DNA from 2 places in the Achromobacter sp. NCFB-sbj8-Ac1-l genome. Region 1 is predicted to be linked to the other one. Evidence: predicted binding sites of a transcription regulator. Region 1 holds the regulator's gene; the other holds the start of a gene.
The links. Region 1 encodes NrdR, which represses ribonucleotide reductase genes. Its sites were predicted from a motif close to CACNANATNTNGTG; they were not measured.
Positions count from the first base shown of each region.

Region 2: ACUDP5_RS12495 (ribonucleoside triphosphate reductase) is a predicted target of NrdR. The motif match lies at 12,121-12,134, and genes of this name have one in related genera.

Region 1 is NZ_CP199812.1:664,768-679,322, reverse strand. Features, by position in the region: gene ACUDP5_RS03170 (hypothetical protein) at 1-1,429, shown strand, start outside; gene ribD (bifunctional diaminohydroxyphosphoribosylaminopyrimidine deaminase/5-amino-6-(5-phosphoribosylamino)uracil reductase RibD) at 1,493-2,608, opposite strand; gene ACUDP5_RS03160 (cysteine hydrolase family protein) at 2,859-3,425, shown strand; gene ACUDP5_RS03155 (GlxA family transcriptional regulator) at 3,454-4,413, shown strand; gene nrdR (transcriptional regulator NrdR) at 4,456-4,935, opposite strand; gene glyA (serine hydroxymethyltransferase) at 5,063-6,313, opposite strand; gene ACUDP5_RS03140 (LysE family translocator) at 6,520-7,158, shown strand; gene ACUDP5_RS03135 (YbhB/YbcL family Raf kinase inhibitor-like protein) at 7,228-7,884, opposite strand; gene tyrS (tyrosine--tRNA ligase) at 7,981-9,210, opposite strand; gene ACUDP5_RS03125 (M23 family metallopeptidase) at 9,471-10,880, shown strand; gene ACUDP5_RS03120 (anhydro-N-acetylmuramic acid kinase) at 10,963-12,081, shown strand; gene erpA (iron-sulfur cluster insertion protein ErpA) at 12,283-12,654, opposite strand; gene ACUDP5_RS03110 (DUF6776 family protein) at 12,741-13,487, opposite strand; gene argC (N-acetyl-gamma-glutamyl-phosphate reductase) at 13,528-14,555, opposite strand, start outside.
Region 2 is NZ_CP199812.1:2,706,361-2,720,915, reverse strand. Features, by position in the region: gene ACUDP5_RS12545 (multidrug efflux RND transporter permease subunit) at 1-1,137, shown strand, start outside; gene ACUDP5_RS12540 (efflux RND transporter permease subunit) at 1,134-4,214, shown strand; gene ACUDP5_RS12535 (nucleotidyltransferase domain-containing protein) at 4,142-4,810, opposite strand; gene ACUDP5_RS12530 (hypothetical protein) at 5,006-5,440, opposite strand; gene ACUDP5_RS12525 (RNA 2'-phosphotransferase) at 5,511-6,071, shown strand; gene ACUDP5_RS12520 (LysR family transcriptional regulator) at 6,182-7,111, opposite strand; gene ACUDP5_RS12515 (M20 family metallopeptidase) at 7,345-8,754, shown strand; gene ACUDP5_RS12510 (Bug family tripartite tricarboxylate transporter substrate binding protein) at 8,784-9,779, shown strand; gene ACUDP5_RS12505 (PepSY-associated TM helix domain-containing protein) at 10,036-11,646, shown strand; gene ACUDP5_RS12500 (DUF3325 domain-containing protein) at 11,643-11,993, shown strand; gene ACUDP5_RS12495 (ribonucleoside triphosphate reductase) at 12,141-14,141, shown strand; gene nrdD (anaerobic ribonucleoside-triphosphate reductase) at 14,191-14,373, shown strand; gene ACUDP5_RS12485 (anaerobic ribonucleoside-triphosphate reductase activating protein) at 14,339-14,555, shown strand, end outside.

The sequences.
Region 1 (14,555 bases):
GTCGCTGGTGACCGCCTTGCAGACGCAGGACCCGCAGCGCATCGCCGATGCCGACCGGGTGGCCGCGCTGGCGTATCGCGTGGGCCGCTACGACCTGGCGCAGGCGCTGGCCGAGCGGCTCGATACGGCGCTGGCTTGGTGGGTGCGCGCCAAGCTTGCCGTGCGACAGGGCGACAACGAACGCGCCGCGCGCGCCTACACGCGGGCCTTGGCCGCGTTTCCGCGGGCCGACGGCAGCCTGGAACCCAACGCGGGTGCGCTGCTGAAAGCCGAGCAAGGCGTGCTGTCGCTGTCGCGCGGCCAATATGTCGAAGCGCTGGACCAGCTCTATCGCGCCGCCGCCCACCGGGATGGCGAAGCGCCGCCCGACGAAGGCTGGCCGCTGTCGCCGTACTGGAACGACGCGGCCTACGTGGCCGAACGCGTGCTGACGACCGATGAGCTCAAGGCCTACGTGGACCGCCAGGCCCCGGTGTCGCCGCCGCCCTCGCGGCCGCCTGGCTTCAACCGCTACACCACCGAGCAGTTCTACGAATGGAGCCGCCTGCACCAGCCCCCCGTGCACGACCGCCTGCGCCAGTTGCTGGCGCGCCGGTTGGTGCGCGAGGGCCGGGCGGACGAAGCGCTGGCCTATTTCCCCGCCGACGGCGATCCCCGCTTTGCCTCGCTGCAATACCAGGACGGCGACTGGAAGATTGTGGACTCCAACGTGCGCCAGCGCGCCGCCGAGTACAGCGACGCGCTGCAAGCCGCCGGCAACGCCTGGGGCCGCACCTCGCGCGCGCAGGCCTGGTACGCCGCCGCTACCTTGGCGCGTCGCGACGGCATGCGGATCATGGGTTACGAACAGGGCCCCGACTACGCCGTGTACGACGGCAGCTACGCAGCCGGCGCCGGCCGCGACGCCAATCCGTGGTGGCGCGAGGCCCGCGCCGACGCCGGCCAGCCGCTGGATACGCCACTGCAACGCGCCGAAGCCGACCTGCCCGGCCCCTTCGTGACGCAGGAAGAACGGGTGCGCTACGCCGCCAGCGAAGCCAAACCCGACGTGCGCTACCACTACCGCCAGATCGCCGCCGACTACGCGCTGAAGGCTGCCGACCAGTTGCCCACCCGCTCTCAGGCGTTCGCCGCCGTGCTGTGCCGCGGCGCGCGCTACGTCATCGACGACACGCCGGAACGCGCCACCGCCATCTACCTGCGCTATGTGGATCAGGGCGCGCAGGTGCCGTTCAGCGCCACCTTTGGCCGCGAATGCCCTGAACCCGACTTCCAGTCGGCCTCGCGCTTTCACTACATCCAGGCCTGGAAGGCATGGGAACGCGTGCGCCATCAGCATCCGGGGCTGCTCTTGGCCGGCGGCCTGCTGGCGCTGGCAGCGCTGGGTGCGGGTGTCCGGGCCTGGCGGCCGCGAGGCAGCAAACCCTGAGCGGGGCCTGCTGGGAAGCGGGGCTGCTGATAAAGAAGAGCGAAGCGCGCTCGGGCGCAGCCCCTAGGACAGCGCCGGCAGCTCGACCCGGCGCATCAGCTCGCGCCAGTGATCCGCCACCCGCGCGCGCACGCGCATGTCGGCGCCCAGGCGCTCGGCGTCGATGAATTCGTAACGTGGGGCGGCCTCCAGCCGCTCCAGCAGCGGCAGCTTGACCAGGCCGGCGGCATCGCCCAGCAGCATCGGCGCCAGGTAGACCAGCAGTTCGTCGATGCAACCCGCCGCCACCAGCGCACCGCTCAGGCCCGCACCGGCCTCGACATGGACTTCGTTGAACTGCTCTGCGGCGAACCAGCGCATCATGGCGGGCAGGTCGACCCGGTCGGGTTCCTGCCCCGGCAGCGCCACCACCCGTACGTTCCTGGCCGCCAGCCGGGCTTCTTTTGCCGCATCGGCGCGAGCGGTGAAGACGATGACTTCGCCGCCATCGATCAGGCGCGCATCTTCCGGCAGTTCAAGACGGCCGTCGACCACCGCCCGGCGCGGCTGGCGCGGCGTGGCCACGCTGCGCGCGGTCAGTTGCGGGTCGTCCTTCAGTACGGTGCCGATGCCGGTCAGCACCACGCAGCTGCGTGCGCGCCAATGGTGCCCGTCGGCGCGCGCCTCTGGGCCGGTGATCCATTGCGACACCCCGTTATGCAGCGCGCTGCGGCCATCCAGCGACGTGGCCATCTTCAGCCAGGTCCAGGGCAGCCCGCGGCTCATGCGCGACATGAAGCCCGCGTTGATGGCCAGCGCTTCTTCGCGGCACACGCCGGTGGTAACGGCAATGCCGGCCTCGCGCAGCCGCGCCAGGCCGCGGCCGTTGACCAGCGGATTGGGGTCGCCCAGCGCCACCACCACCCGGGCCGGCTTGGCGGCCAGCAGCGCGTCCACGCAGGGCGGCGTGCGGCCGAAATGGCTGCACGGTTCCAGCGTGACATATACCGTGGCGCCGGCCACCGATTCGCCGCGAGCCTGGGCATCGCGCAGTGCGCCGACTTCGGCATGCGGGCCGCCCGGCGGCTGGGTCGCGCCTTCGCCCAGCACCCGGCCGTCGCGCACGATCACGCAGCCCACCCGGGGGTTGGGCGCCGTGGTGTACATGACGGTCTGCGCCAGCGCCAGGGCGCGCCGCATCCAGGTAAGGTCGTCGGAGTCATAAGGGTGCGTCATGCCTGCGATTGTATGTCCGCCGCCCGCGATGGGCACGGGGAGCAGCCGGCCGGCGGGCCTTGCGCTCCGTGCCGCGCTATGATCTTCGACAGGGCCTGGCCAGCATGTCCGTTTCGGGCCGATGCTGGTCTGGAGCCGGCCTCGCCCAAGGGGCATGCCAGGGCGAAAATACCTGCCATACCCCTTGAAATTCCACGGCACGGAGCCCGGAACCATGAAACAAGCACTGATAGTCATCGACGTCCAGGATTCCTTCCGGCAGCGTCCGTTTTGGGACGAGTCCGAATACCCCGCGTTTGTCTCGCAGCTCCAGGGCCTGATCGATTCGGCCGCGGCGCGCGGCATTCCGGTGCTGCAGGTGTTCCACATCAGCGCCGCCAACGACCCCGCCAATCCGTTTTCCCTGGCGTCCGGCCACGTCAGGACCCTGGACGAAATCCGCATTTCGCCCGACGCGGTGTTCCACAAGACGGTGCATTCCTCGCTGTACGGCAAGGCCGCCGACGGTTCGACGTTGCACGACTGGCTGGCCGCGAACGGCATCGAAGGCGTGATCGTCAGCGGCATCCGCACCGAACAGTGCTGCGAAACCACCACCCGGCATGCCAGCGACGCCGGCTACAAGGTCGTGTTCCCGACCGACGCCACGCTGACGTTTGCCATGCAGAGCCCGTCGGGCCAGCACTACACCTCGGCGGAAATCCGCGACCGCACCGAACTCGTGCTGCAAGGGCGCTTTGCCCGCATCGCGCGCGCCGCCGACGCCTTCGCCAGCGCCTGACCGAACCCACCAGGACAGGACGCCCCCGATGATTCCCGTGCACTTCATACTGCCCCGGGGCATCGTGCTGCTGGACGTGGCGGGCCCGGCCGAGGCCTTTCGCGTGGCCAACAAGCTGTGCCCCGACGCGTTCACGCAGCATTTCTGCGGCCCGTCCACGGAAATCGAAAGCGGCATTCCCGGCCTGCACCTGGCGCGCATCCAGCCGTTGCCCGACCAATTGCCGCCCGAGGCGCTGGTGATCGTCTCGGGCGTCGTGGGCAAGCCCACCCGCCTGGACGAACCCGAGGCGCGCCGCATCATCGAGTGGCTGGCGGTACGGCATCCGGCCGACGGCTTCACGCTGATGACCGTCTGCGCCGGCGCCTTATTCGCCGCCGCGGCCGGCCTCACCCGCCAACGCGAATGCACCACGCACCATAGCTGCCTGGCCCAGCTTGCCGCCATGGACCCGACGGCCCGGCTGCACGACAACCGCATCTTCGTCGAAGACGGCAACCTGGTCAGCAGCGCCGGCATCACCGCCGGCATCGACCTGGCGCTGCACATGGTGTCGCGCCATTGCGGGCCGCGCGTGGCCAGCGAGGTGGCGCGCGACATGGTGGTCTACCAGCGCCGCGCCGGCACCGATTCGGCGCTGTCGCCGTGGCTGGAACATCGCAATCACATGCATCCCGGCGTGCATCGCGTCCAGGACGCCGTGGTACGCAACCCGGCCGCGGACTGGTCGGCGCAATCGCTGGCCGAGCAGGCCCACACCAGCGCGCGGCACCTGACGCGGCTGTTCCGCGAGCACGCGGGCTGCACGCCCATGGACTATCTGTATCAGATCCGCGTCGCGCTGGCGCGCGACATGCTGCGCGAAACGCGCTTGAACCTGGAATTGGTGGCGGAAAAGTCGGGCTTCGGTTCGGCCCAGCACCTGCGCCGCGTGTGGCGCCGCTTCCAGCCGCAGACGCCAAGCATGGCGCGGGCGGAACCGCGGTAAACGGCGTTCGCCGTCATTCCTGCGCCGTCATTGCGCGCGGCGTTATTCCTTGCGCAGCTTGCCCGGCAGCAGCGGCCCCTGCATTTCGCGGATGGCCTCGACGAATTCGCCGATGTCTTCGAAGCTCTTGTAGACCGATGCGAACCGCACATAGGCCACCTTGTCGAGCTTGCGCAGCTCGTTCATGACCAGTTCGCCGATGTGCTCGGACGGCACTTCCCGCAGGCCGCTGGCCAACAGCTGTTCTTCGATGCGGGCCACGGCCCCGTCCACGTCTTCGGTGCTGACCGGCCGCTTGCGCAGCGCCAGGCTCAGGCTGGCGCGCAGCTTGGCCGGATCGTACTCGCTGCGGCTGCCGTTGCGCTTGACGACGGACGGCAGGGCAAGTTCCACCCGCTCGTACGTGGTGAATCGCTTGTCACAGGACTGGCAGCGGCGCCGGCGGCGGATGGCGTCGCCCTCTTCCGAGACACGGCTGTCGACGACCTGCGTTTCGGAATTGCCGCAAAATGGACACCGCATGTGTGATCCCTGAAAACACGGAAAGGCAATAATTCGTCGACATTGTAACGATGAAACAAACAAAAGGACGGCCCTTGCGGAGCCGTCCTTTTCGCAGGCTGGGCGGCTGACGCCGCCAGCGGCCGTCTTACTTCTTGCCGTAGACCGGCAGGCGCGAGGTCAGCTCGTTGACGCGGGCGCGAACGGCGGCGATGTTGGCCTCGTCACGCGGGTTGTCCAGCACGTCGGCGATCAGGTTGGCGGTCAGTTCCGCTTCGGCTTCGGTGAAGCCGCGGGTGGTCATGGCCGGGGTGCCCAGGCGGATGCCGCTGGTCACGAAGGGCTTTTCCGGATCGTTCGGAATGGCGTTCTTGTTGACCGTGATGTGGGCCTGGCCCAGCACCGCTTCGGCTTCCTTGCCCGTGATGCCCTTGGAACGCAGGTCCACCAGCATGACGTGGCTTTCGGTGCGGCCCGACACGATGCGCAGGCCACGCTTGACCAGCGTATCGGCCAGCACCTTGGCGTTCTTGACCACTTGCTGGGCGTAAGCCTTGAATTCGGGTTCCAGCGCTTCCTTGAAGGCCACGGCCTTGCCGGCGATGACGTGCATCAGCGGACCGCCCTGGATGCCGGGGAAGATCGCCGAGTTGACGACCTTTTCGAACTCGGCCTTCATCATGATGACGCCGCCGCGCGGGCCGCGCAGCGACTTGTGCGTGGTCGAGGTGACGAAGTCGGCATGCGGCACCGGGTTGGGGTAGGCGCCGCCCGCCACCAGGCCGGCGTAGTGGGCGATGTCGACCATGAACAGCGCGCCGTTTTCATGGGCGATGCGGGCCATGCGTTCGAAGTCGATGTGCAGGGCGTAGGCGGACGCGCCGGCCACGATCAGCTTGGGCTTGTGTTCGCGGGCCAGTTGCTCGACCTGGGCGTAGTTCAGGACTTCGTTTTCGTCCAGGCCATACGAGATGAAGTTGTACAGCTTGCCCGAAGCGTTGACCGACGCGCCGTGGGTCAGGTGGCCGCCTTCGGCCAGGCTCATGCCCAGCACGGTGTCGCCCGGCTTCAGGACGGCCATGTACACGCCCTGGTTGGCCTGCGAGCCCGAGTTGGGCTGCACGTTGGCGGCTTCGGCGCCGAAAATCTGCTTCAGGCGGTCAATGGCCAGTTGCTCGACCACGTCGACGTATTCGCAACCGCCGTAGTAGCGCTTGCCCGGATAACCTTCGGCGTACTTGTTCGTGAGCTGCGTGCCCTGGGCTTCCATGACGGCCGGGCTGGCGTAGTTTTCCGAGGCGATCAGCTCGATGTGCTGCTCTTGGCGTACGTCTTCCTTCTGGATGGCGGCCCAGACGTCCGGGTCAGCCTTGGAGAGGGTGAGGTTGCGGTCAAACATGACGGGAGGTTCCTGAAGCGGGTAAGAGAGGGGGAAACTGCGCCCGGGCGGGTAAACCCGGATAATGACGAATAGTTTACCGCGTCACGCCAATTCCCTTGTCGCCAAAATGCCCCGAATGACGGCAAAATTCCCGGCAAGGGCGCGAAATTCCGGCCATTCCCCCGCCGCCGGAAAACGGGCTCAACCCGACTTGAGAACCTTTCATGCAAACCCAGACCTTGATCGCCTACACCCTGGTCGCCGCCGTCAGCGTCGTCACCCCCGGCCCCGCCAGCATCCTGGCCATGCGCAACGGCGCGGCCGGCGGCCTGCGCGCCGTGCTGCCGTCGTCGCTGGGCAATGTCACCGGCCTGTTCCTGCTGTCGGCCGCCGCCATGCTGGGCCTGGGCGTGGTGCTGCAATCGTCGGCGCTGCTGTTCGCGGCGCTCAAGATCGCCGGCGCCGCCTACCTGATCTACCTGGGCCTGCGGCACCTGCTGGGCAAAAGCAGCGTGGCCGCACCGCCACCCGACACCCAGGGGCGCGCACCTCGCGGCGCCTGGGCGCTCTACCTGGAAGCCACCTTCGTGGCAGGCCTGAATCCCAAGCCCATCCTGTTCTTCACGGCGCTGTTCCCGCAATTCCTGAACGCCGCCGAACCGCTGCTGCCGCAGTTCTTCATCCTGACCGGCATCTTCATGGGCATGTCGCTGCCCTCGCTGCTGGCCTACGGCCTCCTGGCGCGGCGCGCCCGGCGCCTCTTCCAGCAACCGCGCGCCGTGCTGTGGATCAACCGCGCGGTGGGATCGGTGTTCGTCGCCTTCGGCGTGGCGTTGCTGCGCCTGAAACGCGCGACCGGCTGATGGACACGCCTGCCGTCACCCAATAAAAAGGGCCGCATCAAAGCGGCCCTTTTTCACGCCCGGCGACGATCAGGACGCCGACGTCGCACCGATCTGCTTGGGTGCCAGCTTCGGATTGAGCGTGTAGGTACCCGTCACCGACGCCTGGGCCAGCACGTGCTTCTGCAGGGCCCGCAGCGCATCTTCACCCGTGAAGGCGCCCTGCAGGTTCAGCGTATGCACGTCCAGCGCGTACAGCGTGAACACGTAGCGGTGCACCAGCGCGTCGTTCCAGGGCGGGCACGGGCCGTCGTAGCCGAAATAGTCGCCGCTCATGTCGTGGTCGTTGGCGAACCAGGACGAATACGAGTTGATGCCCTGGCGGGCATCCAGCGGCGCCAGCGGGCCGCCCTTGCCACGCGGCGTGATGCCGTTGGAAAAGGTGCCCTCTTCGATTTCGCGCATGTCGGCGGACAGGTCCACCAGCACCCAGTGGAAGAAATCCACCCGCGGCAGGTCGGCCGGCACCTCGCGGCCTTCCTGGTTGACGTCGTCGGGCTTGGACGGCACGTCCGGATCGTGGCAGATCAGGGCGAACGACTGCGTCCCCGCCGGGACGTCGTCCCAGGAAAACTGCGGGTTGTAGTTGTCTGCCAGCGCGACGTGCGATTGCGCATCGATCTTGCCGAAGGCATAGCGCTCCGGAATCGACTCGTTATCGGAAAAAGACAAACTCGAGAGTTTCATGTCGTGCTCCTTGAAGTGCCGCAAAGGCGTCCCTGCCCCTGACCATGCCTCCAGCGTATCAAAAACTTTGCGATGATGGGTTCACAAAACTCGCAATCATGCATTCACGGTTACACGCGCGAATTTGCGCTTGCCCACCTGCACCACGTAGGTGCCCGCCGGCAGCTGCAACGATTTGTCTTCCACCCGGTCGCCATTGACCCGCACGCCGCCTTGTTCGACGTTGCGCTGGGCTTCCGACCCGGACGCCACCAGGCCGGCCTCGCGCAGCAGCTTCAGGATGCCGACCGGCGCGCCGCCCAGGGTCACCTCGGGCATGTCTTCCGGAATGGCGCCGTCGCGGAACCGCGCCTCGAACGACGCCAGGGCGTCTTCGGCCGCCTTGGCCGAATGGAAGCGCGTGATGATTTCCTGGGCCAGCATGACCTTGGCGTCGCGCGGATTGCGGCCTTCGTCGATCGACTGCCTGAGCGCCGCAATGTCTTCCAGCGACCGGAACGACAGCAGCTCGAAATAGCGCCACATCAGCGTGTCGGAAATCGACATCAGCTTGCCGAACATCGAGTCCGGCGCCTCCGAGATGCCAATGTAGTTGCCCTTGGACTTGGACATCTTCTCGACGCCGTCGGTGCCCACCAGCAACGGCATCGTCAGGATGCACTGCGGCTCTTGCCCATATTCCTTCTGCAGCTCGCGGCCGACCAGCAGGTTGAACTTCTGATCGGTGCCCCCCAGCTCCAGATCGGACTTCAGCGCCACCGAGTCATAGCCCTGCATCAGCGGATACAGGAATTCGTGCACCGAGATCGGGATGCCGCCCTTGAAACGCTTGGTGAAGTCCTCGCGCTCCATCATGCGGGCCACCGTATAGCGCGAGGCCAGCTGGATCATGCCGCGCGCGCCCAGCGGATCGCACCACTCGGAGTTGTAACGGATCTCGGTACGGGCCGGGTCCAGCACCAGGCTGGCCTGCGCATAGTAGGTCTTGGCGTTGGCCTCGATCTGCTCGCGGGTCAGGGGCGGACGGGTGCTGTTGCGGCCGCTGGGATCGCCGATGGTCGAGGTGAAGTCCCCGATCAGGAAGATGACCTCGTGACCCAGGTCCTGCAACTGGCGCATCTTGTTGAGCACCACGGTGTGGCCCAGGTGGATGTCCGGTGCCGTCGGATCCAGCCCCAGCTTGATGCGCAGCGGCACGCCGGTGGCGCGGCTTCGGGCCAGCTTGCGGGCGAATTCGGATTCGACCAGCAGCTCATCGCATCCGCGTTTGGCAATACGCAGATCGGCTTCGACTTCAGGGGTAATGGGGGCTTCGGAGGGAGACATTTTTGGGGCGCCGCGACGGCTTCAGCCGATAAAAAGGTGTAAAAAGTGACGAAAACTATCGAAAATTCTAGCCGAATCAGCTAGGATACCGCCCTAATCATACGCAACTGTCATATATACGCAGTTGTGCTCCGGTCTACCACCCGTTTGTTCACAAGTTGCGCCCCGCGCCAGCCCTTGCCCCGGAAACCCGTGGCGCGCGAGGGCCGTTCGTGTCACGCACCCTGCGAGCTCAAGCCACCTGAGAGGGTATCTTCACGATGAATCGTGGCCTCCACGACCTGGCGAGTAGCATCAAGCGCAAAGTTGCTGCCGTGTTTGCGCCCGTCGAGCCCAAGCCCCACCGCTCGGGACTTTTCCGCCGCACTCTCCTTGTCACCGCCATCGGCCTGTTTGCCGGCGCCGCCGCCCTGGGCATGGTGCAGCAACCCGACCGCAGCGAAATCCCCCCGTCCCGCATCATCCAGAGCGTTCTGCCGCTGACCACCGAACAGGTCGAAGTCAGCACGCCCAGCGCCGCGCCGTACATCAGCGAAACCCGCATCCGTGCGGGTGACACGCTGGCCGCCGTGCTGCAACGCCTGGAACTCGATTCGCCCGATCTACAAACCTTCCTGACCCACGACGCCAGCGCGCGCAGCATCTACAAGCTGTACCCGGGCCGTTCCGTGCAGGCCGCGACCGACGCGGAAGGCAACCTGATCTGGCTGCGCTACATCCACACCCCCGGCAACGAGGCTGACGGCCAGGTCGTCACCCGCATGCTGCACGTGGCGCGCACCGGCGACGGCTACAAGGCCGAAGAAATCACCGAGAACACCGATCGCCAGACCCGCGTCGCCGTGGGCACGATCCGTTCGTCGCTGTTCGGCGCCACCGATGCCGCCGGCATCCCGGATTCGGTCACCATGCAGATGGCCGACATCCTCAGTTCCAAGATCGACTTCCTGCGCGACCTGCGCCAGGGCGACCAGTTCCGCGTGGTCTACGAAGTGCGCTCGCACGACGGCCGCTACGCCGGCGCCGGCCGCGTGCTGGCTCTGGAATTCATCAACGGCGGCAAGACCCACACCGCCGTCTGGTTCAGCGCCGACAACAAGACCGGCTCGTACTACGACTTCGACGGCACCAGCCTGCGCGGCGCGTTCCTGCGCACCGCCCTGAAGTTCAGCCGCATCAGCTCCACCTTTGGCATGCGCATGCACCCCATCCACAAGACGTGGACGGGACACAAGGGCGTGGACTACGCGGCCCCCTCGGGCACGCCGATCCACTCCACGGCCGACGGCACGGTGGAATTCTCCGGCTGGCAGAACGGCTACGGCAACGTGGTCATCGTCAAGCACTACGGCAAGTATTCGACGCTGTACGCGCACCAGAGCCGCATCGCCGAGGGCATCACCAAGGGCGCCAAGATCTCCCAGGGCCAGTTGCTGGGTTACGTTGGCGCCACCGGCTGGGCCACCGGCCCGCACCTGCACTACGAATTCCGCGTCGACAACCAGCCCATCGACCCGTTGTCGGTGGACCTGCCGGTCGCCCGCGCCCTCGAGCCTGCCGAAATCCGCGCGTTCAACCAGGCCGTGGGCCCGTACAAGCAGCAGATCCAGCTGCTGACCGAGTTCCAGCAGACCCTGCCCGACGCGCTGACGAACGTGGCCAGCCGCTAGGCAGCCCCGTCCGCATGACGCACCCGCAAGGCGGCCCGCGCATCTCGATGCCGGGCCGTTTTTTACTCAGGCGGACCTAATCATGACTGCTTCCACAAACACCCAGCTCTACATCGGATTGATGTCTGGCACCAGTGTCGATGGTGTCGATGGCGTGCTGGTTCGCCTGCCCGACGGCCAGCCGCCGCACGTGCTGGCCAGCGTCAGCCTGCCCATGCCTGCCGCCCTGCGCGCCGAACTGCTGGCACTGAACCTGCCCGGCGACGACGAGCTGGCCCGCGCCGCGCTGGCCGCCAACGCACTGGCGCGCCTGTACGCGCAGGCCGTGACCGACCTGCTCGCGCAATCCGGCTTGCAAGCACAGGACATCGCCGCCATCGGCGCCCATGGACAGACCGTGCGCCACCGGCCCGACAGCGGCTATACGCTGCAGTTGAACGCGCCCGCCCTTCTGTCCGAACTGACCGGCATCGACGTGATCGCGGACTTTCGCAGCCGCGACGTGGCCGCCGGCGGCCAGGGCGCGCCACTGGTGCCGCCATTCCACGCGGCCGTCTTCGGCGCCACGCAGGGCCGCGCGGTGCTGAACCTGGGCGGCATCGCCAACGTGACCCTGCTGAACCCGGGCCAGCCGCCCCGTGGCTTCGATACCGGGCCCGCCAACGTGTTCCTGGATGCCTGGTGCCAGCGCCACCTGGGCCAGGCCTACGACAAGGACGGCCGCTGGGCCGCCACGGGCCAGGTGCTGGCGCCCTTGCTTGAACAATTGATCGCCAGCGAACCCTGGTTCGCCTTGCCGCCGCCCAAATCGACGGGCCGCGACCTCTTCAATCTACGTTGGCTGGACGACAGGCTGGCCGCCTATGACGGCCCTGCCCCCGCTGCGCAAGACGTGCAGGCGACGCTGCAACGGCTGACGGCTCGCACGGTCGCCAATGCCATCGATGCGGCCGCGGCCGATACCCGCGAGGTCTACGTCTGCGGCGGCGGCGCGCACAACACCGGCTTGATGCGTGAGTTGGCGTATTGCCTGCAACGCCCGGTGCAAGCGACCGACGCCCTGGGCGTGCCGGCGCAGCAGGTCGAGGCGCTGGCCTTTGCCTGGCTGGCGCAGGCGTTCCTGATGGGCAAGCCGGCTGGCGTGCCCGAGGTCACGGGCGCACGCGGTCCGCGCCGCCTGGGCGCGCTGTACCCGGCCTGACGGCCCGGGCGCGCAGCGCGCAAGCGAACGGGCCAGGGCGGCAACCCAAGGCCTGGGATTGCCCCACCTGGAAAATCGGCCCAAACCAATTGCCCAAACAAAAAGCCCTTCGGTATGCCGAAGGGCTTTTTTATCGCACGAGCACAAGCACCCGGCATCGCGGCGGCCCGACAGCGCGGGCCCGACGCCATCGCTACCGGCTTACACCGAGAACGACGAACCGCAGCCGCAGGTGGTGCTGGCGTTGGGATTGCGGATGACGAACTGGGCGCCTTCCAGGTCTTCCTTGTAGTCGATCTCGGCGCCCACCAGGTACTGGAAGCTCATCGGGTCGACCAGCAATTGCACGCCAGCCTTGTCCAGCACGGTGTCGTCTTCGTTGACGACTTCGTCAAACGTGAAACCGTACTGGAAACCCGAACAGCCCCCGCCCTGCACGAAGACGCGCAGCTTCAATTCGGGGTTGCCTTCTTCGGCCAGCAGGTCCTTCACCTTGGCGGCAGCCGAGTCGGTGAACACCAGGGGAGCAGGCGGGGCGGCCTGCAGGTCGACGGTTTCGGTCACTGCATTCATGATTCACTCCTGGCCGGTTCGGCCGTATTCCGGTGAGCGGCCTCGCCGCTCGTATACATCCACTATAGCGCAGCCGTTGCCCAGACTCAAAGTTCAAGCTTGACACTGCGCGAGGCGCGGACGGTGTCGCCTTCAAGGACGCTGATGGTCACGCTTTCGGGGACAAATCCCTCGGGCACGGCCAGCATTCCCTGGCTGCGCTGGTATTGGTCGAACTGCAGCGCCAGGGACGCTGCCGTGGTGGTTTCGCCGGTGGCGGGCACGGGGCCGCTTTCGGCCTTGACCTGCATCGGGGACAGATCCACCGTGACGGTTTCGCCCTTGAGCGTACCCGTTGCCTGGAAGCGGAGCGTGCCGGCAAACGCAGCCGCGCCATTGCGACCGCTGCGCATCAGCAGCACCTTGTAGCGCAGGCCGGCGCCATCGCGCTCGATCTGGGCGCCGCGGATATCCACCGAACCCTCGGGGCCCGGGGGCAGCAATTGCTCGTAGAAAGCCAGCTGGTCGCGCACCCGGCCGACTTCGGCCTGAGCAGCGTGCAGCTGGGTTTCGAGTTCCTGGCGGGCGGACCGCTCGATGACCAGTTCGCCGTCGGCGGTGTCGAGCTGGCCACGGATGTAGCGCAATTGCACCGCCTGCTGGCGCATGGCCTCGTCGCGCGCCTCGACCTGCTCGGCGCTGAGCACCACCGCGTCCTTGGGCTGGTACAGGCCGCGGGCGTAGAAGTAGCCAGCCACCACGCCCAGCACGACGCCCGCCACCATGCCGGCCGCGACGCGCAGGCCGGAACCGGCACGGGAAGATCTAGGGGGTGCGGACGTTTCGTGGGACATGAGGAGCGGGCCGGCGGCTAGCCGCCGGCCCGGCAAGGCATCACGGCAGGATCGCGACCTGGTCCAGGCCCGTGGTTTCGGCGATGCCGAACATCAGGTTCATGTTCTGCACGGCCTGGCCGGCCGCGCCCTTCACGAGGTTGTCCTGCACGACCATGATGATGAGCTGGTCGCCGCCGCCCGGGCGCGACAGGGCAATGCGCAGGTTGTTCGAGGCACGCACCGACCGCGTTTCAGGCAGGCTGCCGGCCGGCATGACGTCAACGAAGGCTTCGTCGGCGTAGCGCGCTTCGAACAGTGCCTGGAAGTCGGTATCGCGGGCCTCCGGCAGGATGCGGGCGTAGATGGTCGAGAACATGCCGCGGATCATCGGCACCAGGTGCGGCACAAAGGTCAGGCCAACCTTGCCGCCCGAGATTTTCTCGAGCTGGGCAACGATTTCGGGGTGGTGGCGATGGCCGGCCACGCCATAGGCCTTGAAGTTGTCGGACGCTTCAGAGAACAGCGAGCTGACTTCAGCTTTGCGCCCGGCGCCCGAGACGCCCGACTTGCAGTCGGCGATCAGGGTTTGCGCATCGACCAGTTGCTTGCCGCCTTCGAGCAGCGGGGCGAGACCCAGCAGCACGGTGGTGGGGTAGCAGCCGGGGTTGCCGATGACGCGCGCCTTGGAGATGGCTTCGCGGTTCAGCTCGACCAGGCCGTACTGGGATTCGGCCAGGATGTCCGGGCAGGTGTGGGGAATCTTGTACCAGCGTTCGAACGTGGGGATGTCCTGCAGGCGGAAGTCGGCGGCCAGGTCGATGACGCGGGTGCCGGCGGCGATGAGTTCCTGCGCCTGGGCCATGGCCACGCCGTGGGGCGTGGCGAAGAACACCACGTCGCAGTCGGTCAGCGTGGCTTTTTCAGGCGCGGAAAACGCGATCTTCACGCGGCCGCGCAGGTTCGGATACATGTCGGCCACCGGCAGCCCGTCTTCCTTGCGGGAGGTGATGGCGGTCAGTTCCACGTCGGGATGTTGCGACAAGAGACGCAGCAGTTCGACGCCGGTATAACCGGTGCCGCCGACGA
Region 2 (14,555 bases), 2.0 Mb from region 1:
AACATCGAAGACCGCGTCAGCCGCGGCCAGTACCAGTTCACGCTGACCTCGCCCGACAGCGCATTGCTGGCCCGCTGGAGCGCCGCGCTGACCCAGCGGCTGGCTGCCGCGCCGCAATTGGCCGACATCTCGTCCGACCTGCAGGGCGATGGCCGCCAGGCCTACCTGGACGTGTCGCGCGACGCCGCCGCCCGCCTGGGCGTGACGCTGGACGACGTCGCCCAGGCGCTGTACAGCGCCTTCGGCCAGCGCCAGGTCGCCACGCTGTTCACGCAGTCGAACCAGTACCGCGTGGTGCTGGAAGTGGACCGTCGCCTGGCCGCCAGCCCCGACGCACTCGAACGCATCCACCTGCAAAGCAAGGACGGCCAGGCCATTCCGCTGTCGGCCCTGGCCAGCGTCAGCGAACGCGCGGTGCCGCTGGCGGTGAACCACCTGTCGCAGTTTCCGGCCGTCAACCTGTCGTTCAACCTGCCGCCGGGCGGCTCGCTGGGCGAGGCCATCGCCGCCATCGAGGCCGCGCGGCAGGACATCGCCATGCCGCCCAGCGTCGAACTGCGGCTGCAAGGCGCGGCATCGGCCTTCCAGGCCTCGCTGTCCAACACCTTGTGGCTGATGCTGGCCGCCGTGGTCACCATGTACCTGGTGCTGGGCATGCTCTATGAAAGCGCCATCCACCCGATCACCATCCTGTCGACGCTGCCGTCCGCCACCGTGGGCGCGCTGCTGGCGCTGCTGTTGACCGGCCGGCCGCTGGACCTGATCGCCGTCATCGGCATCATCCTGCTGATCGGCCTGGTCAAGAAGAACGGCATCATGATGGTGGACTTCGCGCTGGAAGCCGAGCGCACCCGCGGCCTGGCGCCGCAGGCCGCCATCCGCGAAGCCGCGCTGCTGCGTCTGCGGCCGATCCTGATGACCACCCTGGCCGCGCTGTTCGGCGCCCTGCCGCTGATGCTGGCCACCGGGTCCGGCGCCGAATTGCGCCAACCGCTGGGCTGGGTCATGGTGGGCGGCCTCTTGGTCAGCCAGGTGCTGACGCTGTTCACCACGCCGGCCGTCTATCTGTTCTTCCACCGGCTGGGCCAGCGCCGCCGCGCCGCCGCCCCGGCCGCCGCCGACCGGCCGGCGCCATGATCCGCGCGCTGCTGCACCGACCCATCGCCTGCATTTTCCTGGCGGTGGCCCTGACGCTGCTGGGCGCGGTGGCCTGGCGCCTCCTGCCCGTGGCGCCGCTGCCGCAGGTGGACTTTCCCACCATCGAGGTGCGCGCCGAACTGCCCGGCGCCAGCCCCGAAAGCATGGCCAGCACCGTGGCTGCCCCACTGGAGCGCGCGCTGGGCGCCATTGCCGGCGTCAGCGCGATGAGCTCGTCCAGCAACCAGGGCGCCACCCGCGTGCTGTTGCAATTCGCCCTGGACCGCAACATCAACGAAGCCGCGCGCGACGTGCAGGCCGCCATCAACGCCGCCCGCGCCGAGCTGCCGTCCGGCATGCCGGGCAACCCCACCTACCGCAAGATCAACCCGTCGCAAGCGCCCATCATGGCGCTGGCGCTCAGCTCGCCCACCCGGCCCGCGGGGCAGCTGTATGACCTGGGCGCCACCGTGCTGGCGCAGAAGATCTCGCAGGTCGTCGGCGTGGGTGAAGTGACGCTGGGCGGCAGCTCGCTGCCGGCCGTGCGGGTGCAGGTCAACCCCAACGCCCTGGCCCACTACGGCATCGCCCTGGACGACCTGCGCCAGGCCATCGCCAACGCCGCCCCCATGGGCCCGCAGGGCCAGCTGGACTCGCCCGGCCAGCGCTGGGAAGTCGGCACGCCCGGCCAGCCGCGCACCGCCCACGACTACAACGGCCTGATCGTGCGCCACCAGGACGGCGCCACCACCCGCCTGGCGCAAGTCGCCAAGGTCAGCGATTCGGTCGAAAACCGCTACAGCAGCGGCTTTCACAACCACAACCCATCGGTCGTGCTGACCATCAGCCGCCAGCCCGGCGCCAACATCATCGAGACCATCGCCGCCATCAACCAGGCCCTGCCCGGCCTGCGCGCGCTGATGCCCGCCGACGTCGACCTGACCGTGGTGCTGGACCGCTCGCCCGGCATCCACGCCACCCTGCGCGAAGCCCACCTCACCCTGGCGCTGGCCGTGGGCCTGGTCATCCTGGTGGTCTGGCTGTTCCTGGGCAGCGCGCGCGCCGCCGCCATCCCCAGCGTGGCCATCCCCGTCTGCCTCATCGCCACCTTCGCCGTCATGTACCTGTGGGGCTTCTCGCTCAACAACCTGTCGCTGATGGCGCTGATCGTGGCCGCCGGCCTGGTGGTCGACGACGCCATCGTCGTGCTGGAGAACATCACCCGCCACCTGGAACGCGGGCTGGCTCCGCGCCAGGCCGCGCTGCGCGGCGTGCGCGAAGTGGGCTTCACCCTGGTCGCCATGACCCTGGCGCTGTCCGTCGTGTTCGTCTCGATCCTGTTCATGGGCGGCCTGGTGGAACGCCTGTTCCGCGAATTCTCCATCACCCTGGTCGCGGCCATCGTGATCTCGCTGGTGGTGTCGGTCGCCATCATTCCCAGCCTGTGCGCGCGCTGGCTGCGGCCGGCGCCCCCCGTGGCCGCCCGCCCCTCGCGCCTGCGCGCCGTCTTCCGCCGCGTGCACCATTGGTATGGCGTATCGCTGGCGCGCGTGCTGGGCCATGCCCGCCTGACCTTGCTGCTGCTGGCCGGCGTCATCGGCCTGAACGTCTATCTGTATGCCCAGGCGCCCAAGGGCTTCCTGCCGCAGCAGGACACCGGCCAGCTCGTGGGCTTCGTACGCGGCGACGACGGCTTCTCGTTCCAGGTCATGCAGCCCAAGATCGACGTCTACCGGCAACTGGTGCTGCGGCACCCGGCCGTGCAGGACGTCATCGGCTACAACGGCGGCAGCCTGGGCATCAGCAACTCGCTCTTTCTCATCCGCCTCAAACCGGCCGCCGAACGCGCCGAATCGTCGGCCCAGGTCATCAACTGGCTGCGCGCCAACGCCCCGCCCGTGCCCGGCGGCATGTTCTTTTTGAACGTCGACCAGGACCTGCGCATGCCCGGCGGCTTCGGCAATTCCGGCGACCATGAACTGGCCATCATGGCCAGCGACGTGCCCGCCCTGCGGCAATGGTCGCGCCGCATTTCCCGCGCCATGCAGGACATCCCCGAACTGCGCGACGTCGACGCGGTCGGCGACGCCGCCACCCAGCAGGTGGTCATCCACATCGACCGCAGCGCCGCCCAGCGCCTGGGCGTGGACATGCAGACGATCAGCAGCGTGCTCAGCAATTCGTTCAGCCAGCGCCAGGTCGCCACCCTGTACGACCCCATGAACCAGTACCGCGTGGTGCTCGAACTGGACCCGCGCTACACCGAAGACCCCGAGGTACTGGAACGCGTACAGGTCGTGGCCGCCGACGGCAGCCGCGTGCCGCTCACGGCCTTCGCCACCTATGAACACGGCCTGGTCAACGACCGCGTCTTTCACGACGGCCTGTTCGCCGCCGTGGGGGTGGGCTTTTCGCTGGCCGAAGGCGTGTCGCTGCAACAGGGTCTGGCCGCCATCGACGCCGCCATGGCCAAGCTGATGGTCCCCGCCCACATCCAGACCCGCCTGGGCGGCGACGCCCGCAGCTTCCAGCAAAGCCTGCAGGACCAGCCCTGGCTGATCCTGGGCGTACTGGTGGCCATCTACCTGGTGCTGGGCATCCTGTACGAAAGCCCGCTGCATCCGCTGACCATCCTGTCGACCCTGCCATCCGCTGGCGTGGGCGCGCTGCTCGCACTGCGCCTGGCCAACATCGAATTCACGCTGATCGCGCTGCTGGGGCTGTTCCTGCTGGTGGGCGTGGTGATGAAGAACGCGATCCTGATGATCGACTTCGCGCTGAGCCTGGAACGCCGCGAAGGGCTGACCCCGGAGCAAGCCATCCACCGCGCCGCCCTGCTGCGCCTGCGCCCCATCGTCATGACCAACCTGGCCGGGCTGTTAGGCGCGCTGCCGCTGGTGCTGGGCATGGGCGAAGGCTCGGAACTGCGCCGGCCACTGGGCGTGGCGATTGTGGGCGGGCTGATGATCAGCCAGTTCCTGACGCTGTATACGACGCCGATCGTTTATCTGGCGTTGGAAAGGATGCGGCTGCGGGTGGCGGGGTGGCGCGGGCGGGCGGTGAGGCGGCCGGGATGAGGGGGATGGAGCAATTCCTTCTTCCCTATCAGCATGATGAGAGGCCCATCGAGCACCTCACGGATAAACGGACTATCTTGATCCAACAGCTCGGCATACTGGGCCCGCGTCAGGTCCAGGATGTCCAATGCGCGGCCGGCGTCTGTCATGGCCACTCTCAGTTCGGCCTTGATGCGCCCTGTAATTCGGTCTCCGACCAGCAACAGGTCGATGTCGCTATCGGGACCGGCGTCGCCCCGCGCCATCGACCCAAATACGCACGCGATGTCGATGTCGTCAGCGTAGGCCTCAACGGCCTGCTTCAATGCAGGCACCGCGCCCGCCAACTGTTGAATCAACCGCCGTAGTTCGGGAAAGAAATGCACGTCGTGATTGGCCCGGTAAAGCACCTGGTTGCCACGGCGCGCCCGCGCCAGGACGCCGGCCGCCGTCATATCGATCAGTTCGCGGGCCAATGCCCCACGCGACACGTCAAGCAAGCGAGCCAATTCGCCCGCATGGAATTCTTCGTCCGGCCTCAGGAAAATCAGCGTCAGTAGCTTTTTACGCAAAGTCGCCGGAAAAAGCGCCGTCAAAGCGTCCTGTTTGTCACTCATGGTCTGCTCCCGCAGTAGGACTAGCTCAGATGAGTGTACTCTTTTTGAGTCTGTTTGTTCTCAAAATGAGTCCTTTCGTTCTCAAGATGAGTTTGACGCAAAAGAACGGCCTCTCCCATGCAAAACGCCTCAAATTGAGACCCTTTGTTCTCAATTTGAGGCTCTTTCTTGTTTCCCGCCAGGCAGAAACTGGAGTCAGTCCCAGCACACCGTATAGATGTGGAACCCCGCACCCGGCTCGGGCGCTGCCGCGTGCTTGCCATAGGGCCAGCCGACGATGAGGCCGTCCGCCTCCAGCCCTTCGAGCCATTGCTCGGCCGTTTCCTGCGGGGCCGACGAAATCACGTGGATGTTTTCGGCGGCGGGCCAATCGTCGCCCTCCAGCGCCATGCTCCAATCCTGGTGCAGGCCGACATAGACGCCCTGCACGTCAGGCCGCTGCGCGATGGCCTGGAAATGCGCATGGATCTCGCGGATCGGCGGGCGTCCGTACTCCCACTGATTCGGCGCGATGGATTCTTCCTGGTCGTTGCCGGTGAAGTATTCATCCAGCGTCACCACCGGAAAATGCGCATCGTCCAGCGCATCCAGGGCTTCAAGCTTTTCCAGCAGTTGCTTGCGGGGGTCCATGAGGTCTCCTGTAAAATCATGCGCAGTCGGCACATTCAAGTTGCCGGCGCACAATCAATAACAATAAAAAATGCATAACAAAAAGAATACCGACACCAGCAAGTTTCTCAGCTATATCCTGCGCCACGCGCCCGAATCCATCGGCCTGGCACTCGACCAGGAAGGCTGGGCCGACATCGATCAGCTCATTGCCGCCGCAGCCCAACACGGCCGCCGCCTGGACCGGGACCTGATCGCGGACGTCGTGCGTGACAACGACAAAAAGCGCTTTTCGATCTCGCCGGACGGCGCCCGCATACGCGCCGTGCAGGGGCACACCAGCGATAGCGTCGACATCCAGCACATCGAAAAAGAACCGCCGCCGTTCCTGTATCACGGCACCGCCACGCGCTTTCTTGAATCGATCCAGCAACAAGGCCTGATCCCCGGAAGCCGGCACCACGTGCATCTGTCTCAAGACATCACCACCGCCGTGTCGGTGGGGCAACGCTATGGCAAACCCGTGGTGTTGAAGATCGCCGCCGACCGGATGCGGCAGGCGGGACACGTGTTTTTCCAGGCGGACAACGGCGTCTGGCTGACCGCCCATGTGCCGGTGGGGTTCTTTGATGTGGATGCGGCCGCAGGCTGAGCTCGCCGTATCGATCTTTCACGAGACCCCTCTCACGTCCAGGAAACCCCAATCCCAAAGGAGAACCTCATCTTGAAATTCGAGACCGCAACGGCGCAGGCAGCCCTCTTCTAATCACGCCCACCCCGTTCCCCCTCCGGCGCCCGCGGCGCCGCATTCAAGCGTTCCGCCAGCAACCCCAGAAACTCCCGCGCCAGCGGCGGCAAGGTGCGCCCTTGCAGCGTCACCACCTGGATGCTGCGCTGGCGCATTTCCGGATTGCTGAACGGCACGGCCACCAGCCCCGCGCTGTCCATCTGCCCCATCAACGTCAGATACCCCGACAGGGCCACGATCTGGCTGCCGGGCAGCATCGGCAGAAAGGCCGCCGAATGGTTGGACACGTAGGCCGGTTCGATGTGCAGGCCGGCATTGGCGCAGGCGGCGTCGAACAGCTGGCGCACGGTCGTGCCCGGGTCGCCCAGCGACAGCGGCACCTGGGTCAGGTCGCGCATGCCGATGCTGCGGCGGGTGGCCAGCGGGTGGCGGCGGCACATGATGGCGTAGACCGGGGCGCGGCACAGCAGCTCGGTCTTGAGGCGATCGTCCTGCGCCACGGTATAGCGCAAGGCCATCTGCGACAGGCCTTCCAGCACGTGGCGGTTGACCTCTTCGGGGTGCTCGACCCGCAGGTGAAAGCGCGCTTCGGGGTGGCGGCGCTTGAAGTCGGCCATGCACATGGGCAGAAAGCCGTGGGCAAAGCCCTCGGTGCAGGCCACGCGGATGGTGACATCGCCCAACGCGTTGCGCTGGCGCAGGCCGCTGGCCACGCGTTCGGCTTCCAGCTCGGCCGCGTTGGCGTACGCGGCCAGTTGCAGGCCGGCTTCGCTGAGCGCCATGCCGCGCGCCCGGCGCTCGAACAGCGCCACGCCCAGTTCATCTTCCAGCTTGGAAATCTGGCGGCTGACCGCCGAGGCGGCCACGTGCAGCGCGGCGGCCGCCGCAGCGATGGAGCCGCCGCGCGCAACTTCCAGGAAATATCTCAGACCAAGTGAAATCATGGCAACCTCGTCATGGCAACGCCGTCATCGCAGATCGTCCATCGCCCGTCCGTCATGGATTACCCGCAACGTGCCCCCGCAGCACCCCGCGCGGCAGCGCCCCGCAAGACCCGCCCTCGGGGAAACGCGCCCAATCCATGCCTAAATGGCAATGCTCATATGCGAAATATCTAATTGTGGCACGCGACCAGCCGTAATAACTTTGTGCCTTCGCCGCCTACCCCGAGACCGCAGTGACCCGCGAACAAGCCATCCAGCATGCCACCCAAGCCTATGACGACGGTTCCCTCCTGGCCGAGCTGGCCGGCCGCGTCGCCTACCAGACCGAAAGCGAAGTGCCCGACCAGGGCCCGCGCCAGCATGCCTACCTGAACGACAACCTGGTGCCGGCGCTGACCGAACTGGGCTTTTCCTGTCAGGTGCATCCCAACCCGGCGGGCATGGACCTGCCCATCCTGGTGGCGCGGCGCATCGAAGACCCGGCGCTGCCAACGGTGCTGATGTACGGCCATGGCGACGTGGTGCGCGGCAACGCGGCCAAGTGGGACGCGGGCCGCGACCCCTGGCGCCTGCAGGTCGACGGCGACCGCTGGTACGGCCGCGGCACCGCCGACAACAAGGGCCAGCACAGCATCAATTTGTCCGCCCTGCGCCAGACCCTGCGGGCGCGCGGCGGCACGCTGGGCTTCAATAACACCTGGCTGATCGAGACCGGCGAAGAAGCCGGCTCGCCCGGCTTGGCGGCGTTCTGCGAAGCACACCGCGAGACGCTGGCGGCCGACGTGTTCATCGCCAGCGACGGACCGCGCCTGAACGCCGCGCGTCCCACGCTGTTCATGGGCTCGCGCGGCGCGGTGAATTTCGAACTGTCGCTGCGCGCGCGTGAACGCGGCTATCACTCGGGCAACTGGGGCGGCTTGCTGGCCAACCCCGCCATCGTGCTGTCGCACGCCATCGCCTCGCTGGTGGACGCCCGCGGCCGCATCCAGGTCGAGGGCCTGCGCCCGCCCCCCATCCCGCCAGCCGTGGCCGCGGCGCTGGCCGACCTGGAAGTGGGCGGCGGCGCGGACGACCCCGAGATCAACGCGTACTGGGGCGAACCGGGCCTGTCGGCGCCGGAAAAGGTGTTCGGCTGGAACAGCCTGGACGTGCTGACCTTTGGCGCGGGCGACCCGGCCAAGCCGGTCAACGCCATTCCGCCCGAGGCCGTCGCCTGGTGCCAGTTGCGCTTCGTGGTGGGCACCGACTGGAAGGCGCTGGAATCGCACGTGCGCGCGCACCTGGACCAGGCGGGCTTCCCCGACGTGAAGATTCGCGTGGGCATGCAGGCCGGCGCCACCCGCCTGTCGCCCGACAACGCCTGGGTGCGCTGGGCCGCGGCCTCGCTGGAACGCACCACGGGCCGGCGCCCGGCGCTCTTGCCCAACCTGGGCGGCTCGCTGCCCAACGACATCTTTGCCGACCAGCTCGGCCTGCCCACCCTGTGGGTGCCGCATTCGTATCCGGCCTGCGCGCAGCATGCGCCCAACGAACACCTGCTGGGCAGCGTGGCGCGCGAAGGGCTGGCGATCATGGCGGGCCTGTTCTGGGACCTGGGCGACCAGGGCGCGGCCCTGCGCCAGAAAGCCGCGCCTGCCGCCTGACCGATTTCCCCACGATCTTCGACCCGTCCATGACTGCCCCTACGCTGAACCGCCTGTCCGCCGCCGCCCTGCTCGCGGCGACCCTGCTTGCCACCACCTGGACCCACGACGCCCGCGCCGCCTATCCCGAACAGGCCATCAAGCTGGTCGTGCCCTTCACGCCCGGCGGCGCCACCGACGCCGTGGCCCGCCTGCTGGCCAACAAACTGTCGGGCAAGCTCGGCCAGGCCGTCATCGTCGAAAACCGCCCGGGCGCCTCGACCGTCATCGGCGCCGACGCCGTGGCGCGGGCCCAGCCCGACGGCTACACGCTGCTGCTGTCGGGCAGCACCACGTACACGGTATTGCCGGCGCTGAAACCTTCGCTGCCCTACGACCCTCGCAGCAGCTTCGAACACATCGCCATCGTGGCCCTGGCGCCCGTGGTGCTGCTGGTGCAGAACAGCGTGGCGGCCCACACCGCCCAGGAAGCCGCCGAACTGGCCCGTCGCCAGAGCGCCAGCGGCGGCCTGATGTACGGCACCTTCGGCCCGGGATCCGCGCCGCACCTGGTGGGCGAAATGTTCGCCGAAGCCGCCGGCGCCAAGATGACGCCGGTGCCCTACAAGGGCAGCGCACAGTTCATCACCGCGCTCATCGGCGGCGAGATCGCGTTGGGCGTGGATACGGTGTCGTCCGCCGCGCCGCAGGTCAAGGCCGGCAAGGTGCGCGCCCTGGCCGTCACCGGCGAGCACCGCGTGCCGCAATTGCCCGACGTGCCCACCTTCATCGAAAGCGGCCTGCCCAGCGTGTCGATGGTGGGCTGGTACGGCCTGGTGGCGCCGGCCCGCACGCCCGCCCCGGTGCTGGATACGCTGAACGCCGCCGTGTCCGACATCATGCAGGACCCGCAGGTGCGCCGCGCGATCACCGATCTGGCGCTTGAACCCGTATACCTGCCCAGCCCGGCCTTCAAGGCCCGCATGGAAGACGAACTGCGCACGTTTGGCGAAGTGGGTCGGCGCGCCGATATCAAGCTGGACTGAGGCCTGGGCAGGCGGTTTCGTCACCCCGCGGGCTTGACGCCGCCATCCCCTGACAGACCGCGCTTCTCGCGACGCCGCCGGCCTTTGGCCGGTGTATCCCTGCCAGGAAAACCGGGCCGCACATCGCTGCGGCCCGCCCCACTCCGACCCCATTTAGACTAGAATCGGAACCATTCTCAATAAAATGCCCCGCGCCCCGTCTGTGGCCGCGTCGACAATAAAGAGGCTCGTTCTGAAATCCGGTTTCCGCTTATCCATGGCCTGGCTGCACACCTGGGTCGGCCTGTGGTTTTCCTGGCTGCTGTTCGCGGTCTTCCTGACCGGCACGCTGGCGGTGTTTTCCGAGGCCATCACGCATTGGATGACACCCGAGCATCACGCCGCCGAAGCCCGGGACGCGCAGCAGACGCCCGCCCCCGTCAACCGTGAACGCCGGCTGGAACTGGCCGTGCAATACATGTCGCGCCACCACGCGGGCGCCGGCATGTGGGAGATCTGGCCGGTCGACCGCTTTCACGACAATGGCCTGGTGGCCTATTGGTTCGACAAGAACGGCCAATACGCCGACGCCGAGCTGGATCCCGACACGGGCCAGGCACTCGCCGAGGATTCCCACGGCGCCGCCCGCGCCACGATCGGCGGCACGCACTTCGTCGACTTCCACTACACCCTGCACACCGATCCCGTCGGTCTGTGGATCGTGGCCTTCGCGGCCATGGCGATGCTGGTGGCGATGGTGTCCGGCGTGGTCACGCACAAGCGCATCTTCAAGGACTTCTTCACCTTCCGCGTCAAGAAAGGCCAGCGTTCGTGGCTGGACGCCCACAACGCGACCGCGGTGCTGACGCTGCCATTCCAGTTCATGATCGTCTACACCGGCATCGTCATCTCGAGCGTGACGCTGATGCCCGCGCCGATGGTGGCGGCCTATGGGTCCGGCACGCAAGCGTCGCGCCAGTACCTGGCCGAGCTGATGGGCGAAGACAAACCCGCGCCCACCGGCACGCCCCTGGCCACGCCGGCCCTGGAGCCGCTGGTCGCCCGCGCCGAGCAGATGATCGGCCAGAGCGCCCGCGCCATCGTCATCAACAACCCCGAAGACGGCGCCATGCGCATCGGCGTGTATGGCTGGAACGAAGACGCCGACACCTACCGCTCGATCAGCAACACCACGGGCATGGTGGAGTTTTCCGGCGCGACCGGTGAAGTGCTGCGCATGCGTCCGCCCGGCGGCGTGCATGGCGGCAGCGCGTCGCTGACCCGCCAGGTCATGTCCGACCTGCACATGGTCAAGTTCGGCGGCGCGGCCATGAAGTGGCTGTACTTCCTGTGCGGCCTGGCCGGCGCCGCCATGATGGGCACGGGCGCCGTGCTGTTCATGGTCAAGCGCCGCGCCAAAATGGGCAACGAATTCGGCGCCGCCACCGCGCGCGTCTACCGCCTGATCGAAGGCCTGAACGTGGCGGCATTGGCGGGGCTGGCCATCGCCTGCATCGCCTATCTGTGGGCCAACCGCCTCTTGCCTGTGTCGCTGCCGCAGCGCGCGGGCTGGGAAGTGCGCGTGTTCTTCATCGTGTGGGCGCTGACGTTGGCGCATGCCTGGCTGTGCACGCCGCGGCGCGCCTGGATCGGGCAACTGGGTCTGTTGGCAGCGCTGTGCCTGCTGCTGCCCGTGCTGTCGCTGGTGACGCTGGGCGATCATCCGCTGGCGCAGATCGGCCGCGGCGACTGGGAAAGCGCCGGCGTCGAACTCACCGCCATGGCCACGGGCCTGGCCGCCGGCTGGGCTGCGATACGATTGCGCAACAGCCCCTTGTCGGCGCCCCCGCCGCGCAAGACCCGCGCGCAACAGGAAGCCGCAGCATGAATCTGAACGACGCATTCGGCATCGCCATGGCGCTGCTCTTGACCTATTCCGGCATGGCCTGCCTCAGCCTTGCCATGCCGCGCCACTACGATCAGGTCTGGGGCCGCGACCCCAAGGCCGGCCACACCCGCGTGCTGCGCGGCGCCGGCATCCTGCTGCTGCTGCTGGCGCTGCTGCCCTGCGTGGGCCTGTGGGGCAACACCGTGGGCGTGGTGGCCTGGCTGGGCTGGCTGTCGGCCGGCGCGCTGCTCTGGGTCGGCATGCTGTCGTGGGCGCCGCGCCCGGCGATGGGCACCGCGGCGTTGGCGGTGGTGATTTCCCTCGCGGGCATCAGCTTCGGGTTCTAGGCTGACGCCGTCCAATTGCGCCGGCGCGGGGCCGCCCGGCGCCATTTGACCCGCATCAAACCCGGCCGACAAACAGCGCGGCCAAGTCGCATTGAGCACCATAGGTGGTGGTAGAGTTTTCTCACCCCACAACATATGGTGCCAGCGATGCAACTCGAACACATCCTCAAGCGCGACGGCCGGGTCGTGGAATTCGACCACGCCAAGATCGCCGCGGCCATCGCCGCCGCCGGCCGCAGCACGGGCGAACTGGACGCCGACATCGCCTTGGCGCTGACCGCCGCCGTGATCGACGCGCTGGCCGCCGACGGCAATGTCTGCCCGGGCGTGGAGACCATCCAGAACCAGGTCGAAGAAACCCTGGTGCGCGCCGGCTACTGGCGCACCGCCCGCGCCTACATCGTGTACCGCGAACAGCACGCCCGCCTGCGCGCGCTGCGCCACACGCTGGTGGACGTGGAAAGCGCCATGGAGGAATACCTGGAACAGCGCGACTGGCGCGTCAACGCCAACGCCAACCAGGGCTACAGCCTGGGCGGACTGATCCTGAACGTGGCCGGCAAGGTCACCGCCAACTACTGGCTGTCCAACGTCTTCACCCCCGAGGCCGGCCGCGCCCACCGCGAAGGCGACCTCCACATCCACGACCTGGACATGCTCAGCGGCTATTGCGCCGGCTGGTCGCTGCGCCAGTTGCTGACCGAAGGCTTCAACGGCATTCCCGGCAAGGTCGAATCCACGCCGCCGCGCCACATGTCGGCCGCCATCGGCCAGATCGTGAATTTCCTGGGCACGTTGCAGAACGAATGGGCCGGCGCCCAGGCGTTCAGTTCGTTCGACACCTACATGGCGCCCTTCATCCGCCGCGACGCGATGACCTATGCCGAGGTCAAGCAGGCCATGCAGGAACTGATCTACAACCTGAACGTGCCCAGCCGCTGGGGCACGCAGACGCCCTTCACCAACCTGACCTTCGACTGGACCTGCCCGGCCGACCTGAAGGACCAGATTCCCTACGTGGGCGGCGAGGAAATGCCCTTTGCCTACGGCGATCTGCAGGTCGAAATGGACATGATCAACCGCGCCTACATCGACGTGATGATGGCCGGCGACGCCAAGGGACGCGTCTTCACCTTCCCCATTCCCACCTACAACATCACGCCCGACTTCGACTGGGACCACCCCAACACCACGCGCCTGTTCGAGATGACGGCGCGCTACGGGCTGCCTTACTTCCAGAACTTCCTCAATTCCGACCTGGAACCGCACATGGTGCGATCCATGTGCTGCCGCCTGCAACTGGACCTGCGCGAACTGCTCAAGCGCGGCAACGGCCTGTTCGGGTCGGCCGAGCAGACCGGATCGGTCGGGGTGGTGACGGTGAACTGCGCCCGCCTGGGGCATACCTGCAAAGGCGACGAGGCCGCGCTGATGGCGCGCCTGGACCACCTGCTGGGGCTGGGCCGCGACGTGCTCGAAACCAAGCGCAAAGTGGTGCAGCGCTATATCGACCAGGGCCTGTATCCCTACACCCGGCGTTACCTGGGCACGCTGCGCAACCACTTCAGCACGCTGGGGGTGAACGGCATCAACGAGATGATCCGCAACTTCAGCGGCGACACCGACGACGTCACCACGCCCGCCGGCCACGCGCTGGCCGTGCGCCTCCTGGACCGGGTGCGTCAGCGCATGACGCAGTTCCAGGAAGAAACCGGCCACCTCTACAACCTGGAGGCCACGCCGGCCGAAGGCACCACCTACCGCTTCGCCCGCGAAGACAGAAAGCGCTGGCCCGACATCCTGCAGGCCGGCACCGCGGCCCAGCCCTACTACACCAATTCCAGCCAACTGCCCGTGGGCCACACCGACGACCCGTTCGAAGCGCTGTCGCTGCAGGAAGCGCTGCAAGGCAAGTACACCGGCGGCACCGTGCTGCACCTGTACATGAACGAGGCCGTGTCGTCGGCCGAGGCCTGCAAGGCGCTGGTGCGGCGCGCGCTGTCGAACTTCCGGCTGCCCTACATCACCGTCACGCCCACGTTCTCGATCTGCCCCAACCATGGCTACCTGGCCGGGCACCACGAGTTCTGCCCGAAGTGCGATGCCGAACTGCAAGCCAAACAGACGGCGTGCTGCACGCCCGCTTGAATTTTTTCACCGGACGATCCCCGCCCGGCCCTACACCAAGGAACCTGCCATGCAAACCTTGATCTCTCCTGAAACCACCGCCCCGCAGGCCCTGCCCCTGGACGACAGCCAGCGGGTGCGTTGCGAAGTCTGGACCCGCGTCATGGGCTATCACCGCCCCGTCTCTTCCTTCAACACCGGCAAACAGGGCGAATTCAATGAACGCCGCTTCTTCGTCGAACGGCGTGCCTGACGCGCCCGGCGGCCGCCCGGCCGCGCCGGCTGCGCGCCGCCAGGCACTGCGCGTAGTCCGGGCCGCGCCGCCGCGTCCGGTGGCGCAGCCGCTGCCGCGCCATTGCCCGGCGGTGGGCGGCCTGACGCCGTTTTCCACCGTGGACTGGCCCGGCACGCTGGCCGCCGTGGTCTTCATTGCCG